DNA from 2 places in the Paenibacillus sp. AR247 genome. Region 2 is predicted to be linked to the other one. Evidence: riboswitches for the same ligand, from Rfam matches in the RefSeq annotation. Region 2 holds a riboswitch; the other holds the start of a gene.
The links. Region 2 has a riboswitch for cyclic di-AMP ahead of CPT76_RS07370 (resuscitation-promoting factor). Riboswitches for the same ligand answer to the same signal wherever they lie in the genome.
Positions count from the first base shown of each region.

Region 1: another riboswitch for cyclic di-AMP. It lies ahead of CPT76_RS00965 (alpha/beta fold hydrolase); the one in region 2 lies ahead of CPT76_RS07370 (resuscitation-promoting factor).

Region 1 covers NZ_PCZT01000002.1:123,344-128,348, forward strand. The annotation lists gene CPT76_RS00940 (LysR family transcriptional regulator) at 1-730, shown strand, start outside; gene CPT76_RS00945 (DinB family protein) at 790-1,068, opposite strand; gene csaA (chaperone CsaA) at 1,099-1,428, opposite strand; gene CPT76_RS00955 (SDR family NAD(P)-dependent oxidoreductase) at 1,706-2,551, shown strand; gene CPT76_RS00960 (alpha/beta fold hydrolase) at 2,713-2,958, opposite strand; gene CPT76_RS00965 (alpha/beta fold hydrolase) at 3,051-3,506, opposite strand; cyclic di-AMP (ydaO/yuaA leader) riboswitch at 3,690-3,855, opposite strand; cyclic di-AMP (ydaO/yuaA leader) riboswitch at 3,943-4,130, opposite strand.
Region 2 covers NZ_PCZT01000007.1:47,559-52,563, forward strand. The annotation lists gene rsmA (16S rRNA (adenine(1518)-N(6)/adenine(1519)-N(6))-dimethyltransferase RsmA) at 1-417, opposite strand, end outside; gene rnmV (ribonuclease M5) at 414-968, opposite strand; gene CPT76_RS07370 (resuscitation-promoting factor) at 1,196-2,365, opposite strand; cyclic di-AMP (ydaO/yuaA leader) riboswitch at 2,636-2,862, opposite strand; partial or broken gene CPT76_RS07375 (TatD family hydrolase) at 3,068-3,671, opposite strand; gene CPT76_RS07380 (HD domain-containing protein) at 3,796-5,005, opposite strand, start outside.

The DNA.
Region 1 (5,005 bases), on a different contig from region 2:
GATCGGCAAACGGATTGCGGTGACCGATGCAGGCTCGGTCCTGCTTAAGCAGGCAAGGGGAATTTTTCAAAATTTGCAGAACGCCAAGCTGGAGATCGGCGAACTTCGCCATCACCAGGGCGGTACGCTCGGCGTCGGCGTGCTGCCTTCCGAGCTCGATTTCCGCCTGACCCCGATGTTCATCGATTTCCGCAACCGGTATCCGAACGTCCGGCTCAAGATCGTCTCGGCAGTCGATGTAGCGGACCTCGTCCTTAGTACGGAAATCGATATCGGCATCTCGCTCAAGCCGCTTTACGACAACCGGCTGGTGGTCAGGTCCCTGCCCCGGGAGGAGTATGGCGTGGTGGTATCTGCCGAACACGAGCTGGCCGGCAGGGAGTCGGTCTCCCTAACTGAACTGAACGGCCTGCCGATCATTATGTATCCCAAGGGGTTCTGGGGAAGGGAGCTCGTCGAGCAATACTGCCGGAAGAACGGGTTTAACCTGGACATCGTCGTGGAAACGACGTCTAATCCTTCGCTCTTCCGCTTTGTCCGGGAAAACATGGGGGTTACCGTTCAGACGCCTACGCTCGTCGAAGCCATCGGCGATCCGAAGCTGCGGTTCCTCCCCATCCATGATGATCCGCCCTACAGGGAAATGAGCATCATTTACCGGGCGGATAAATATTTGGGCCATGCCGCGCAGGCTTTTATTCATCTTGCCGAGGAGCGCCTCAAATCATAGTGCGAGCTGGAGGCGCGCAGCATGGCCTTGCAATCGGCCCAATTTTGACCCTTGGGAAGTTATATGTATCTTAAAGGCGTGGTGTCCCCCCTGGCGATACGGAGCAGCCTGTAGCACATGATGCGCTCATTATCCGTAATATGGCCGAGCACCTCTTTCAAGCTCCATTTGCCTGGCGCATAGCGGTAGTTCCCCTTTTCTTCCGTCAGTGCAGAATAAAACGCGGTCGTCCGGTTCAAAGACCCGTTCAGAATCTCCTCGAGGTTCCCCTCAGGTACGAGAGAGACATACTTGGCGAAACCTTCGTTGTAGTCATCCTTCGTTGGGCGTAGAATCATCGGTATCCATCCTTTCGTTTTGTAAAATGTTCAAGCAATGGGCGTGCCGTTGCCGACAGGCACATCAGGGGCCAGCAGCACCACATCGCCCTCTTCCGGAACTCCGCCGAGAACGAGCACTTCCGATTCATATCCGGCAATCCGCCGTACGGGAAAATTAACGACGGCGGCCACCTGGCGGCCGACCAGCTGCTCCGGGGTATACCTTCTCGTAATCTGGGCCGAGGAACGCTTGACTCCAAGCTCCCCGAAATCAATGCTCAGCTTGATCGCCGGCTTGCGCGCCTCCGGAAAAGGCTCCGCCTTGACCACCGTTCCGATGCGAATGTCCAGCTTCATCAAATCTTCGATGGTTGCCACAACTTTTCCTCCTTCTTATGCCATGATTATATCTCTCCATTATATCCCTGCCTGTCAATGGCAAAAGCACTTTCACCAACCTAAAAAAGGCTGCACACCGCAGCTCAGATTCCCATAACGTATTTTATCGATATAGCCGCAAATAACAAATTAGCAATATGCCTAACTTTCAAGCTTGCCTTTTCATTTATTCTAAAAATCAATCGTTCATCCTCAAATACGACAGTTAATGACGCATTACTTTAGTATGGTGAAATAAATAACTGCGAAGGAGTAGATGAACTTGAAGAGACTCGCTGGGAAAATCGCTCTTGTAACCGGAGGAAGCCGGGGAGCAGGACGAGGGATTGCCGTTGAACTTGGGAAAGCCGGAGCAGTCGTTTATGTGTCCGGAAGAAGTTTACGAGGTACGACTACACACGGTTTTCCAGGCAGTATCGATGAAACTGTGGAGGAGATTCGAAGTCATGGAGGAGAGGCGTACGCATGTCGTTGCGATCATACCCGTGATGAGGATACACAAGCTTTGATCGAGAGAATCCGACAGGAACAAGGACGGCTCCATATCCTAGTGAATAACGTCTGGGGACTGCATGACTTGGAAGTGAATTTACAATCCAAACCATTCTGGGAATATCCGCTGAACATGTGGGATGCGATGTTTCAGAATGGAGTACGCCCACAAATAGCGACAAACCATTATGCGATTCCGCTTATGCTGGAAGCTGATTCTGGATTGATCGTACATACCACATTTCAGGATCAGGATAAGTATTTAGGAACTTTCTATTACGACCTCGCCAAGAATACCATTAACCGCTCAGTGCTCGGATTAGCTCATGATCTCAAAAGCACTGAAATAACCGTGGTAGCGGTCTCCCCTGGCTGGATGAGAACAGAACTGGTATTAAGGAACTTCGGTACAGATGAAGCTCATTGGAAGGAGGTTGATGCTCTGAAACACACGGAGTCGCCGTATTACGTAGGGCGAGCGGTGTCAGCCCTAGCTGGGGATGATGAAGTGAAACTGAAAAACGGACTGGTACTACAGGCTGGTGATCTTGCCCAGGAATACGGGTTCACCGATATTGATGGACGGTTCATCCCTCCCTTTTTAATATAATCAGTCTCATTGAAAAAACGAATACTCGCTAGAGCTCAGTTAACCGCCTTCTTATCGGGCGGTTAACTTGCTGCCTAATACAGCGAGTAGATCGTTTGGTTAGGGCCAGTGCGATTCAAGATGCGATTTTCTTCCCACGAGGCAAATCCCATGAACGCGGGCTATCCTCCATAGGCTTCCCGGGTCCGGTAGATATGCTGGTCCATCAAAAAGTCCAGCAGCATGCGGTTGAATGCATGGGGCTGGCATAAATGGGTCGGGTACATCGCATCCTCGATCGTCGCCAGCTGCACATGCCGGAACAGGGTGGCCGCCCGCTGCATTTGCTTGACGAACCACTCGCTTTGACTGCCTGCGACGCACAGTACAGGCATTGGCAGCCGCGCCAAATTGGCGGGCATCTCCATACCGCAACAGCTCCATGCGCTGCTTGATCGACTCTGTCGGCCGCTTGTGGTACAGCTCCTTGCGCAGGAGTTATACGTCACCCGCAGCGACCTTAGGAAAACTCCGCAGGCAAATAATAAGACAGCCAGCTGCACGCCTCGCAAATATTCAGCAAATGGTTCTTTTTCCCGAAGCATCCGGCGAAGTAGCTGTCTACGAGTACCAGGGCGCTGACCCGGTCCGGATGAAGGGCGGCAAACGTCTGGGCGAGTGCGCTTCCGCTGGAACAGCCGACAAGCGTCGCCTGCGAAATATGCAGCTTATTGAGCAGCTCGCACAGATCGCTGCATTGGGTTTCCATAATGTGCCCGACCTCCACGTCAAGCTTCCCCGAATTGCCGTAACCGCGGAGGTCCAGCACGATTACCTTCGCCCGCTTGCTGAAATATTCGACCTGGGGCTCAAACATATGATGGGACGACAAATGCCCATGAATGAACACGATGGGCGTGCCGCTGCCGTGAATTTCATAATATAACGTGGTTCCGTTTACTTGTATCTGGGGCACTTCATGTTCTCCTCTCTCCCACATAACCTGTTTTCTCTATTTGTACAAAATCGCGGGCGCCGCCCGCTTGGGAATCAATGCTTCTCCTTTTTTAAACAACAAAAAAGAAGCACCGGAAAGAGGACACTCTTCCATGCTTCCAAATCCAAGGCTGAATAAGCCTTGCCATCTGCATGAATAACAGCTGCCTCTCTTAACACGCTTGCGTGGTTAGCTGACGGATTCGGGCCAAAGAGTAGCCCTACTCTACACTTTCGAGATTCACCCCATATGGCCGCAGCGGATGCTGCAGACACGACCGGTTCCCCCGCTCTCCGCCATTCCGGCGGAAATTCAGCGAATAGACATATTCCATGTACACGCTTCATCCTTCAAAATGAGCACACAGAAAAACACAGAGCAGATACCCTGTGTTTACGCTTCAAATCACAGTTTCTTCCGCTCTCAACTACGCTTACGAGGTTAGCTGACGGATTCGGGCCGTGAGAGTAGCCCTACGGAAACAGGCGTTATCCTGCCTCCGATTCACCCCTGCAAGCCGCAAGCCCCAGCATAAAGCTCCGTGGGACGAGGACTGCGATTGGTTCCCCCGCTTTTCATCGGAAAATTCAGCGTTCATCAAGTCGCAAATCTTACTCTATTGGATGATGAAATGAATATACGCCTGGGACGGCGAACTGTAAAGCAGGGAAACGATACGATTCCCTGCTTTATTTGGGGATCTGATGGGAAAACGGGTCCTAATCCGTAGGAATCATTGTTTTACGGCCTTTCCTACCGCTTTCCTTAGCTTTGCTGGATAACTGAAGGCGGGAAACCATTCAAATGGCTGAACCCGCCCATTGGACCGGAAAATAATGCCGGAATAGGGCTGAAGCCGCTAGGCTGAAAAAAAGCGGCTTTTTGCCGGAATTTTGGACTTTGCGGTGGAAAGATGCTGGTTTTGATCCGAAAAAATCCGCCGCGCCTTCTTGCCAAGAGAACTCCCTTGGACGTATGATGCGGATAGTTTACCAATCGGACACATGTATGGAACCCTACTGGCCGTGACGATCCGGAACAAGACGGCAGGGAGTATCCATGAAATCACGGTCAAGGAGGATGTCACGATGAACCGGGCTTTGATCTCCACCATCGAACTGTTTGAAATCGATCTTCCAAGGTACCAGCACCACAGCCTGGGCTGGCTGGAAAACTGCCGGATCGGCATTGTAAAGCTGCCTTACTCGGGAGAGGAAGGGCTTGCCGAGGGCCTGCTGTGCTCAGGCAAGCAAGCCTTCGACCTGGTACGGTGGGGCTGCTGCCTGCGTTATATTTGCGGCCTGACGCTGGAAGAGGCCATCACCGCGACGGCCATGCACATTCTGAAGCAGCCGGACCACAATCAATACCCGCTCGCGCTGATGGCGCTGCTTGATGTCAGATCACGCCTGGAGCAGCATACCGCGCGCACAACAGCCGAACACATGGGAAGATCCCTTGATGCCGGCCTTCTCGAG
Region 2 (5,005 bases):
CAAGATCGGCGTCGTCACATAGTACGGAAGGTTGGCCACGACGCTGACTTTGGATACACCGGCAAAATTGCTCTTAAACAGCGCAGCGAGGTCCGTCTTCAGTACATCCCCATGATGAACCTTTACGCCGGGGTATGGGGCGAGAACCTCCTCGAGGATCGGAATCAGCCTCTGGTCGATCTCAACCGCCGTGACGGCCCCTGCCTGCTGGGCCAGCTTTTCGGTCAGGGCGCCGATACCGGGACCGATCTCCAGGGCACCCTTGGTGGAATCAAGTCCGGCCGCATCCACGATTTTATTTAAAATATTTTGGTCGATCAAAAAATTTTGCCCCAGGCTCTTCTTGAATGAAAAGCCGTGGCGCTGGATGATTTCTTTGGTTCGCCTTGGTGTGGCGATGTCGTCCATGCCGTTCACGTTGTCCGGCCTCCTTCATCTTCGATACGGGCAAGCGCATCCGCGAATTCTTCGCGGGATATTTGAAATATAGCGAGTCGCTTATAAAATTGCTTGCCATTGCAGTAGCCGATACCGAGGAGGTTGCCCATCGCCATCCGCCGGGCGGCGGCATCCGGGTGCACCAGCAGCCCCGCCTCCATCAGGTCCTCCATGTCGATCTGGCTTTCCGCGCCCTCATAAGAGGTGTGAACCCGCTTCAGAGCTCTGCGGATCGCCGCAGGCGAGGCGTTCTCCACACCGATATCCCCCTTGCGGGTCGCATCGGCCTCCGGGATAAACGCATGCTTGCAGCCGGGCACCTTGGCCGAAATGATTTTGCGGATTCTTTCGCCGGCGTGGTCCGGGTCCGTCAGCACAATGACCCCCCGCCGCTCCTGAGCCAGCGCGATCCGCTGGAGTATACGCGCATTGATGGCGGAGCCGCCTGTCTCGATCGTATCGGCATCCACCGCCCGCTTCACGGCCACGGTATCATCCCGGCCTTCCACCACAATGACTTCTTTAATCATGATTTCCTGTCTTCCTTTCGAGTACATTATACCCGTCAATGCCGCCGGACAGCCAAGTATCCCTGCAAGTGGGCATAACCGTGATGCCTGTTCAGGTACTTTGCGGGTCCCGGTATAGACAAACTGCTGTAAATTAACAACAAAAAGAAGAGGAAAGCTCCTCTTCTTTAGCATGACATTTTCATGATCATAATACTATAACATTAGAATGGCAAAGTAAAACGAAATTAGTTCAGCTCCGGTTTGACCGGACCGATCACGTATACCTTAAGGCCGGATTTACGGCCAAAGTTGCGTGCCTGCTGGACGGAATCGTAGTATATATCGATTTTATTTCCCTTAATGGCTCCGCCTGTGTCTTCCGCACGACGGAAGCCAACGCCTTCAATGTAAACCCACCATCCCAAAGGAATGACGCTTGGATCAACCGCAATCGTGCGGCCTTCCGTGACGCGTGTTCCTGTGGCGGTGCGTGTGCCGACTCCGGACTCGCCAGACGAATAAGCGGTCATGGATACTTTGATCAGCTTCTTGTAGGAAAAGTCAACGCCGGCCTTGCTGACCCGGTTGTTACTGCTGCTGCTGACCTTCTTCACCTTGGCAGGGGTAGAAGAAGCTTTGGCAACGGCTGCTTTGACTTCGGTCACTACGGGAACAGGCTTTTTCTTCGTGCCGACGGCAATGACCTTATCCTTGGTCACCGTCTGCACTTTTTTGCCCACCATTTTCATGGACACCAGCTTGCCGTCTTTGTACTTCTTCTCAATGTACTGCACCATGACGCCAGGAGCTCCCTGCTGAATCACCCGCGACTCGCCTTTGTAAATGCTGGGGTCGGAGGTTTTGACCACCCGGAAGGGGAGGGATTCATGACGCTGTACCACTTGTTTGTTCATCCGGACGATCCGGATGTCCGTGTTGGTGGAGACCGCCGTTTCGACAGCCGGAGTCACAATGTCCGTTTCCTTGACTTTGACGCCGGTTTCTTTCAGCACGTCGCCGACCGTTTTGGCCGTTGTATACAAATGCTTCGTTGCACCATCAGCCGTCACTTTCACAGGACTCGCGCGGTCGATCACGACCTTGTCGCCGTCGGATATAGCCCCGCTCAGCGGCATCGATATTTGGTCCTCGGGTTTCAGACTGATTTCCTGCTCATCCAGCATTTCTTGAAGTAAAGATGTATTGGTCTGTACAGATTTCATTTGACCGTCTACTACCAAATAAACTTGTTTTCGCGATTGACTGTACACGAGCAGCAAGATCATCAGGGTAACCGCGATTGAAACGATAGCTGCAGTGGAGATCTGGCGCAAATTCTCATGCTTCCATCGCAATGCGTAAGACATGCTGGAGATTTTTGAATCATGGGTCTTCTCTGGTTGGAAAACGCCCACTTTCTCGATCCTCCTTCATAGCCTCGCCGTCTAGAGTTATGCATGATTGTATTTGACGCGACTATACTCAATTTTTTACAAGAACCCACAGAAAGCATGCGTTCTTGCACCATGAACCAATCTCTCCATCATGATTTGTCACCTCCTGTTATACAACAGTATGATGACTGCCTCTCCTTTATTCAAAACAAAAGAAGCCGATAGAAAAGAGCTTACGAGGACTCTTTCGTGGCTTCCGGATGTCTGAATATCGGAATTGTCATGCACGAGGGTACCTCTCTTTATCCGCTTACGGGGTTAGCTGTCGGGTTCGGGCGAAAGAGAGCCGCCCTATTCGCGTCCTTACGCTCATGGCGTAAAGCCGTTCAATTCACCCCAGAGACCCAAGAAAGAAATCAAATACGCTTGCGAGCATGGGACCACTTCCGGTCTGTCATGACCCGCTCCAGTATTGGTTCCCCCGTTCTCCCATGCGGGAGACTCAGCGAGACTGGTTCATGAAAGCTGCGAAGGTAAGACCTTAACGACAGCTCAATGATTCACTGAAAAGATGATATCCTGTTTTGATGCATGTTGTAAAGCGGTAATCAACCACGTTTATTTGAAAAAGTGGTTAAAAAAATGTAATATTCGGCGTTTTGTTTGTTAAAATTCTTTAATCATTCGCTCATGCTCATTTTTTCGGCTGTTTTTCTCCCGATTTCACACAATTCCAAATCGTTCCAGCCCATTTTGGGTGGTAATCCGGGCAATTTCCTCCAGGTCAACCCCCTTAATCAGGGCTGCCGCTTCAGCGACCAGACGGACGTTTGCCGACTCGTTTCTCTTTCCTCGGAAAGGATGCGGCGTGAGATAAGGGGAGTCGGTTTCGATGAGCAGCCTGTCCATCGGAACCGCTCCCCGAGAACGAATGCATGACGCCGCCGACCTCGCCGGCCTTCTCTTCCCGTAATATTTTCACAATATCCTCATGGGCGTCCCGGTTATGTATAACAATTGGCATGTTGAGCTCTCGGGCCAGTCCGATCTGCTGGCGGAGGACCCGGTGCTGCACATCCTTCGGCGAGGTGTCCCAGTAGTAATCCAGTCCAATTTCACCGATGGCCACCACCTTGGGATGACTGCATAAGGATGCAATCCACTCCAGATCGCCTTCCTGCATAAAAACGGCGTCCTGCGGATGCCAGCCTATGGCCGCATATATAAAATCATACGTTTCCACCAGCTTCATCGTCGATGGAATCGTCTCCCGGTTAAAGCCAACGTTGATCATCCGGGTTACACCGGCTTGTACGGCATTGTCAATGACCCGCTCCCGGTCCTCGTCGAATTGTTGCGCATCCAGATGGGTGTGCGTGTCGAACAGTTCCATGAATTTGAACTCCCTTCTTGTCGGTACCCCATGTTCCTTTTCGTACGGTATTTTGTCATTAAAGCTTGAAAATGCGAGAAATCGAAGGAGAAAGATCGGTTATCGCCTTTTCCAGTTTATCTTCCGGATAATACAAGTGATATTTCCCGCGGTGAATGCCGCTGATGGAACGGACAATATCCGACACCTCGGATATTTCCCGCAGCTGCTCCTGGCGGTCGAGCAGCAGGATCTGTTTCTGGCTCGACTCGTCACCCGGACGAAATACATCGTAAGGAAGATCGGTCGGAAAATCAATCTCCAGATCATATTCTGGGTTCATTCCGACTTGTCCAAACTCCCGGCGGATTTCATCGATCATTTCCAAATCGACGGAGTCCATTTCTACATATTTATACAGTTTACGGTGCATAAATCGGGTGCACAGCTCGCTGAGTATGCGGTCGTCCTCATAGGACCACTGGAGGAAGGCCGTTTGAATCAGCGCCTCGTCCAGCTTCAGATAAGCTTGCACGTCCAGTTTGTCTTCAAAGAGCTGCGGCAGCGGCTCGACCATAAAGCCAAATGGATAACCATCCTGGTACAGCTCCTTGGCCCGCCGGAAAATTTGGCGCAAAATAATTTCTGAACTGCGGGTTACCGGATGGAAGTAGACCTGCCAGTACATCTGGTACCTGGACATTAAATAATCCTCCACGGCATGCATCCCGGACTCTTTGACCACCACTCTGCCCTGATAAGGACGGAGCATCCGTAAAATACGGTCAATATCAATCGTGCCGTAGTTCACCCCGGTGTAATAAGCATCCCGAAGCAGGTAATCCATCCGGTCGGCATCCAGGGGGCTCGAAACGAGGTTCACCACGATCGGTTTATCATAGGTCTTCGCGATGACGGCGGATACCTTGTCCGGGAAGTCCGAGGCAATCTCGCTCAATATATCATTCACTTCCGTATCTCCGGTGACAATCCGGCGCGTCCAGTCTTCATGATTCATATGAAAGGCCTCTTCAATCGAATGGGAAAAGGGGCCGTGTCCTAGGTCGTGCAGCAGCGCCGCACACAGCGTCAGCAGCCTCTCTTCTTTCGGCCAATCCGAATACCCGCTTCGCTCAAATTGCGAAATAATCCGCCGTGTAATCTCATATACCCCTAAAGAATGGGAGAAACGGCTGTGCTCCGCTCCATGAAACGTCAAATACGAGGTTCCAAGCTGCCGGATCCGCCGCAAGCGCTGAAATTCGGTTGTATTAATGAGCCTCCAAATC